2 regions of the Cellulosimicrobium sp. NPDC057862 genome follow, and region 1 is predicted to be linked to the other one. Evidence: riboswitches for the same ligand, from Rfam matches in the RefSeq annotation. Region 1 holds a riboswitch; the other holds the start of a gene.
What was found. A riboswitch is a leader RNA that binds a small molecule or an ion and turns the genes downstream of it on or off. The one in region 1 is predicted to bind thiamine pyrophosphate.
Positions count from the first base shown of each region.

Region 1 (3,395 bases):
AGAGCGCGCAGATGACGCGCGCGTCGCCGACCTGGGCGCGGATCGCCGCGACCTGGTCCGCGATGACGTTGCCGGGCGTCCAGTCCGGGGCGAGCCCGGCGCCGTCGTACAGGAAGTGCTCCAGCACGGTCTGGCCGTGCGCGGAGTGCTTGACCTCGGGGTGCCACTGCACGCCGTAGAGGCGGCGCGTGGTGTCCTCGAACGCGGCGACGGGTGAGCCGGCCGATGTCGCGAGGACCTCGAAGCCCTCGGGCGCACGGTGCACCGCGTCGCCGTGGCTCATCCACGTGGTCTGGTTCTCGGGGGTCCCGTCGAGCAGCACGCCCGCGGCGCACACCTCGACCTCGGTGCCGCCGTACTCGCGCAGGCCCGTCTGGGCGACCTCGCCACCCAGCGCCTTGGCCATGGCCTGGAAGCCGTAGCAGATGCCCATGACGGGCACGCCGGCCGCGAACAGGGCCGGGTCGACGAACGGGGCGCCGGTCGCGTACACCGACGACGGCCCGCCGGAGAGGATGATCGCCACCGGGTCCTTGGCGAGCATCTGCTCGACCGTGAAGGTGTGCGGCACGATCTCGGAGTAGACCTTGGCCTCGCGCACGCGGCGCGCGATGAGCTGCGCGTACTGGGCGCCGAAGTCGACGACGAGCACGGGCCGCGGGGTCGCGGCGACCTCGGCGGTGGTGGGGGTTTCGGGAGCGGTGGCGGGTGACGTCACCGGTCCAGGATAGTCGCCGCCCGGCGCGGTCCCGTCCCGCGTCTCAGGCGTCGGTGCGCTCGGTGGCACGCTCAGCGGCTCGCTCGGCGACCCGCCCGCGCAGCGACCGGGCCGCGGCTTCCGGGTCCGGCGCCTGCGTGATCGCCCGCACGACGACGACGCGGGTCGCCCCGGCGTCGAGGACGGCGTCCAGCCGCTCCGCGTCGATCCCGCCGATCGCGAACCACGGGGTGCTGGGCCGCGTCGCGGCGACCGCGCGCAGCAGGTCGAGCCCGACGGCGGCACGCCCCGGCTTGGTCGGCGTCGCCCACAGCGGCCCGACGCAGAAGTAGTCGACGTCCGGGTCGGCCTCGGCGGCGGCCGCCTGGTCGGCCGAGTGCGTGGACCGGCCGACCACCGGTGCCGCGCCGAGCAGGGAGCGCACCGCGGGGACGGGCAGGTCGCCCTGGCCCATGTGCACCACGGGCGCGGCGGTCAGTCGTGCGACATCCGCCCGGTCGTTGACCGCCCACAGCGCACCGTGCTCCGTCGCGACCCGCGCGACGATCTCCTGGAGCTCGAGCTCGCGCGCCACGTCGAGCGTCTTGTCGCGGAGCTGGACCACGTCGACCCCGCCCGCGAGCGCCGCCCGCAGGAAGTCCTCGAGGTCGCCGCGCTCCTCGCGCGCGTCGGTACACAGGTAGAGGCGCGCGTCGGCGAGGCGGGCGCGCGCGACGTCCGGAGCCGCAGGCGCGGGAGCGGCGGGGGTGGCGAAGGTCTCGGGGCTCACCTGCCGGAGCCTAGCCGCGGCGTGCCCGGAGCAGGCGGTACTGTGGCCGACAGCACGGGAGCCCCGCACGGGGCTGAGAGGGCGTCGGAGCCGACCGTCGAACCTGATCTGGGTCATGCCAGCGAAGGGAGCGCGCATGCACACCCCTGTCCGTCCGGGGTCCCGCCCGCCGGGAGCCGGTCCTGTCGTGCCCGACGGCGCGCGTGACGTCGTCGTCGTGGGCGGCGGGATCGTGGGGCTCGCCGTCGCGTGGCGCGCGGCGCGCGCCGGGCTGACCGTCACGGTGCTCGACCCGACGCCGGGCGACGGCGCGACGCACGCCGCCGCCGGGATGCTCGCCCCGGTCACCGAGGCCGACTTCGGCGAGGACGACGCGCTGCGACTGCACCTCGCGGCCGCCGCGGCGTGGCCCGCGTTCGCCGCCGACCTGCGTGCCGCGACGGAGGCCGACGTCGGGCTGCGCACCGCGGGCACCCTCACCCTCGCGTACGACGCCGACGACCTCGCGCTGCTCCGGCGCGTCCTCGCCCTCCACGCGGCGCACGGCCTCGCGTCGCACGAGCTCACCGTCGCCGACGCGCGCCGGCGCGAGCCCTACCTCGGTCCGCGGGTCGCGGGCGCCGCCTGGGCCCCGGCCGACCACGCGGTCGACCCGCGCGCGACGCACGCCGCGCTGCTCGGCGCGCTCGGCGGCACCGGTGCGGGCTCCGGGCCGGGGACACTCGCGGGGGCGAACAGGGGTCCCGAGGTGCGCGCCGTCGTCGTGCGGGCATCGGCGACGCGGCTCGCGCTCGACCCGGCCGGGCGCGTCGTGGGCGTGCACGACGACGCGGGCCGGCTCCACGCGGCGGGTGCGGTCGTCGTCGCGGCGGGCTGGGAGTCGGGCGCGCTGCTCGCCGAGGTGCCGGGCGTCGTCGTGCCCACGCGGCCGGTCAAGGGGCAGACCCTGCGCCTCGACGCCGGGCCGGACCTCGCGCTCGAGCACGTGGTGCGCGGGGTCGTGCAGGGGCGGCCGGTGTACGTCGTGCCGCGCGACCCCGTCCCGGACGGGCAGGGTCACGGCTGCACGGGGCACCGCGAGGTGGTCGTCGGGGCGACCACCGAGGAGAACCCCGACGACCGCCGCGCGACCGCCGGCGGCGTCTTCGCCCTGCTGCGCGACGCGCGCGCCCTGCTGCCGGGGATCGACGAGGCCGCGCTCGTCGACGTCACGCCCCGGGCGCGCCCCGCGACCCCGGACAACCTGCCGCTCGTCGGTCCGACCGCCGTCCCCGGGCTGCACCTCGCAACCGGGCACGGGCGCAACGGCATCCTGCTCGCACCGCTCACCGCCGACGCGGTGGTCGCCGGCCTCACCGGCACCGCGCTCCCCGCCGACGCCGCCGCCGCCCTCTCCCCGACCCGCACCGACCGCTTCGCCGAACCCAGGGTTGTCCCCGGGTTCGCGTCAGATCCGGGGAACAACCCCGGGTTCGACGCCGGCCGGTCGGCCGCCTTCGCCACGACGACACCGAGGTGACCCGTGACCCCACACCCTCCGACCGCGCTCGTCAACGGCGAGCCGTACCCGCTCGACGCGCCCGTGCACCTCGAGCAGCTCGTCGCGGCGCTCGTCCCGGCGTACGTCGCCGACGGGACGCCGCAGGGCGTCGCCGTCGCCGTGGACGACGCCGTCGTGCCGCGCGGCTCCTGGGCGACGACCGTCGTCGCGCCCGGCGACCGCATCGAGATCGTGACCGCCGTCCAGGGCGGCTGAGGAGGACCCGTGACCACGACCGACAGCTCCCCCGCGACCGCGAACCGACCGACGGAGGGCGACGACCCGCTCGTCGTCGCCGGGACGACCATCGGGTCGCGCCTCGTCATGGGGACCGGCGGGGCGGCGAACCTGCTCACGCTCGAGGACGC
Region 1 is NZ_JBHVMH010000017.1:30,672-34,066, forward strand. It holds gene guaA (glutamine-hydrolyzing GMP synthase) at 1-718, opposite strand, end outside; gene thiE (thiamine phosphate synthase) at 762-1,487, opposite strand; TPP riboswitch at 1,540-1,619, shown strand; gene thiO (glycine oxidase ThiO) at 1,624-3,006, shown strand; gene thiS (sulfur carrier protein ThiS) at 3,010-3,243, shown strand; gene ACFVN3_RS17305 (thiazole synthase) at 3,352-3,395, shown strand, end outside.

Region 2 (3,395 bases), on a different contig from region 1:
CCCGTCGGGTGCGCCTCGACCCCCGGGGTCCGCGACTCAGGCGGCGAGGAGCAGGACGTCGGCGGCGCGCGCGGTCGGGCGCGCCGCGAGCGTCGTGGTCGCGATCATGGTCCGCGCGACCGGGAGGTCGCGCACGGGCTCCCCGGCGGGTGCGGGGTGGCGCGGCGCGGAGAGCGCGCCGCGCTCCCGCACGGACGAGAGCACGCGCACCGGGGCGACGGGGCGCAGCTCCTCCCCCGTGCGGGCCACGAGGTCCACGAGGCGCAGGCCGAGGGCGCCGCAGACGGCGGCCAGCACCTCGGACGACGCCTCCTTGCGGCCGCGCTCCACCTCGGACAGGTAGGCGGTGGAGACGCGCGCGGAGGCCGCGACGTCGACGAGGGTGCGACCCTGCGCGAGCCGCGCCCGCCGGAGGATCCCGCCGATGACGTGGCGCAGCAGCGGCTCCGGCCGCCCGCCCTCCCGGGACCGGGGGCTCGCCGTCGCTCTGCTCGGCACTGCGATCGGCGCCGGGCCCGGCGCCGCGCTCGTCGCGTCCATGCGGTCACGCTACCCGCGCTCCCGCCCGGGTGCCGAGGCACCCGGGCGGGGATCTGCTGCTGGCGTAAGGCCCGACGTCGGGCGCTCACCGGCCCGGGAGGGGCGTCACCACCGCTCGAGCGACCACGCCATCTGCCAGAACCGGATCTCGTGCCGGCAGCTCAGCTCGAACGCGCGCTCCATGCGCGCGCGCTCCGCCTCCCCGGCGTCGGCGGCGAGCGCGTCGAGGCGTGCCCGGAGGTCGTCCAGGACGCCCTCGGTGCGCTCGGCGGCGTAGAACTCCCACCAGCCCGCGAGCGGGTGGTCGTCCCCGATCGCGCCGGGCGTCGTCTCCCGCTCGGCGAGCCAGAACCGCCGCGCCGACCAGATGTAGGTCCACGGGCACGGCAGGAGCGCGGCGAGCAGCACGCCGAGCGAGTCGCGGCCCGCGGCGAGCATGTGGTCGACGTACGCCTGCGCGCTCGGGGCGAGGCGGTTCGTCTGCGCCTCCTCGTACGTCACGCCGAGGAAGTCGCACATCGCGTGGTGGGCGTGCGACTCGTCGTCGAGCAGGAACCCGGCCTTCTCGTGGAAGTACGCGGCCCACTCGCGGTCGGGAGCGAGCGCCATGCCGAGCCCGTAGCTGCGCAGGTAGGCCGTGAGGTACTGGTGGTCCTGGCCCACGTAGTGCCGTACCGCGGCCGGCTCGACCGACCCGTCGCGCAGCCCGGCGAGGAACGGGTGGTCGTAGAACTCGTCGAAGAGGTGCGCGTACCGCCGGGCGAGGTCGACCGTGAAGCCGATCTCCCCCCTCCGGACGAGCGCGGTCGGGTCGTCCGTGCGGACGGGGTTCACAGTGATGGCAGCAGGCGTCGTCATGCCCACGTTCCTCCGCTCGTGCTAGCGAGATCAGGTTCGACGGGTCCGGGCGGCCGTACCGCTCGTCTCAGTCCCTCGGCCCGGTCGCCCGGGCGGGACGCCCCGCGTGGTTCGTCGCGACCCTAGCAAGGAAGCACCGCCCGTGTCGGGAGCATCCGGCGACGTGTGGGAATATAGTTGTAGCGACAACAAGTTGGAGCAGACATGACCACGAGCACCCCGGGCGCGCCGACCGACCGCCTCCTGTCCCCGTCCACGAGCATGGACGCCGTCACGCTGCGCGTCGGCGACCTCGAGCAGATGACGTCCTACTACACGGGCGCGTTCGCGCTCGCGCCCCTCGAGGAGCGCTCGCGCGGCACCGAGGTGCACCGCGTCCTCGGCCGCGGCACGACGCCCATGCTGCGCCTGGTGCACACGCCCGGCCTGCCCGCCGTCGACCGGCGCCAGGCCGGCCTGTTCCACACCGCGTTCCTGTTCGACGACGCGTCGAGCCTCGCCGCGACCGTCTACCGCGCCGCGCAGGACCGCCGGGGATCGTTCGTCGGGTCGAGCGACCACCTCGTCAGCGAGGCGTTCTACTTCACCGACCCCGAGGGCAACGGCGTCGAGCTGTACACCGACCGCCCGCGCGAGACCTGGGTGCGCGAGCGGGGCCAGATCGTCATGGCGACCGAGTTCCTGGACCCGAACGCCTACCTGCGCACGCACCTCGACCAGGAGACGTTCGACGCCGGGCCCTCGCTCGCCGGGCGCGTGGGGCACGTCCACCTCCAGGTCGGCGACATCGCGACCGCGCACGACTTCTACGTCGACGCCGTCGGGTTCGAGGCCACCGTCACCGAGTACAGCGGCGCCCTGTTCGCGTCCGCGGGCGGGTACCACCACCACGTCGCGATGAACGTCTGGAACAGCGCGGGCGCCGGCCCGCGCGCCGCGAGCCTCGGGCTCGGCGACGTGGCGATCACCGTCCCCGGCCGCGACGACCTCGACGCGCTCGTCGCCCGCCTGCGCGCCCGCGGGCTGCAGCACGCCGACGACGGTCGCTCCGTCGTCGTGCACGACCCGTGGGGCACGCGCGTCACGCTCGCCGTGCCCGGCACGACGACCGACGAGCTGCTCGCGCGATGAGCGCACCGGCCACGCTCGTCGCGGTCCGGTCCGACGCGGGGCTGACGAACCCGCCCGCGTCGGGCGCCGTCGTCGTCCTGCTGCACGGGTTCGGCTCGCACGAGCACGACCTCGCGGGCCTCGGCCCGCACCTCGGTGCGCCCTGGGTCTCGCTGCGCGCCCCGCTCGCGCTCCCGCACGGCGGGTTCGCCTGGTTCCCGATCGACACGCCCGGCGACCCCGACCCGGAGCCGGTGGCGCGCGCGACCGCGGCGGTCTGGGCGTGGGTCGACGCCAAGCTCGGTCCCGAGCGGCAGGTCGTCCCCGTCGGGTTCTCCCAGGGCGGGCTCGTGGCGACGCAGCTCCTGCGCACGCGCCCCGAGCGCGTGGCGGCGACCGTCGTCCTCGGCGGGTTCGTCCAGGCCGCGGAGCAGCCCGCCGACGCCGCGCTCGCCGCCTCCCGCCCGCCCGTCTTCTGGGGCCGCGGCGCCGACGACCGCGTCATCGCGCCGCACGCGATCGACCGCACGGCCGCGTGGCTGCCAGGCCGCTCGACGCTCGTCGAGCGCGTCTACCCCGGCCTCGCGCACGGCATCGACGCGCGCGAGCTCGCCGACGTCCGGGCCTTCCTCGACGACTCCGTGGGTCGCACAAAGGACTGAGACCGGTCCGCGCGGCCCGGACGGCGGCGCTGAGGCAGCGCTGAGCGCACGCGCCCCGGGGCGCGCGCTCGGCGTCGGGCGCGCACGATGGGAGCACCCCTGCCCAGCGCACCGAGGAGCCAGGCCGATGTTCCGCAGCCTCTTCCCGATCCTCACCGTCGCCGACCTCGACCGGTCGCTCGGCTTCTACCGCGACCTGCTGCGCGGGACGGTCGAGTACGCGTT
Region 2 is NZ_JBHVMH010000034.1:4,099-7,493, forward strand. It holds gene ACFVN3_RS20615 (helix-turn-helix domain-containing protein) at 37-540, opposite strand; gene ACFVN3_RS20620 (TenA family protein) at 646-1,398, opposite strand; TPP riboswitch at 1,389-1,513, opposite strand; gene ACFVN3_RS20625 (VOC family protein) at 1,603-2,529, shown strand; gene ACFVN3_RS20630 (alpha/beta hydrolase) at 2,526-3,170, shown strand; gene ACFVN3_RS20635 (VOC family protein) at 3,298-3,395, shown strand, end outside.
Region 2: it holds a riboswitch for thiamine pyrophosphate, as region 1 does, so the genes downstream of both, ACFVN3_RS20620 (TenA family protein) here and thiO (glycine oxidase ThiO) in region 1, are expected to answer to the same signal.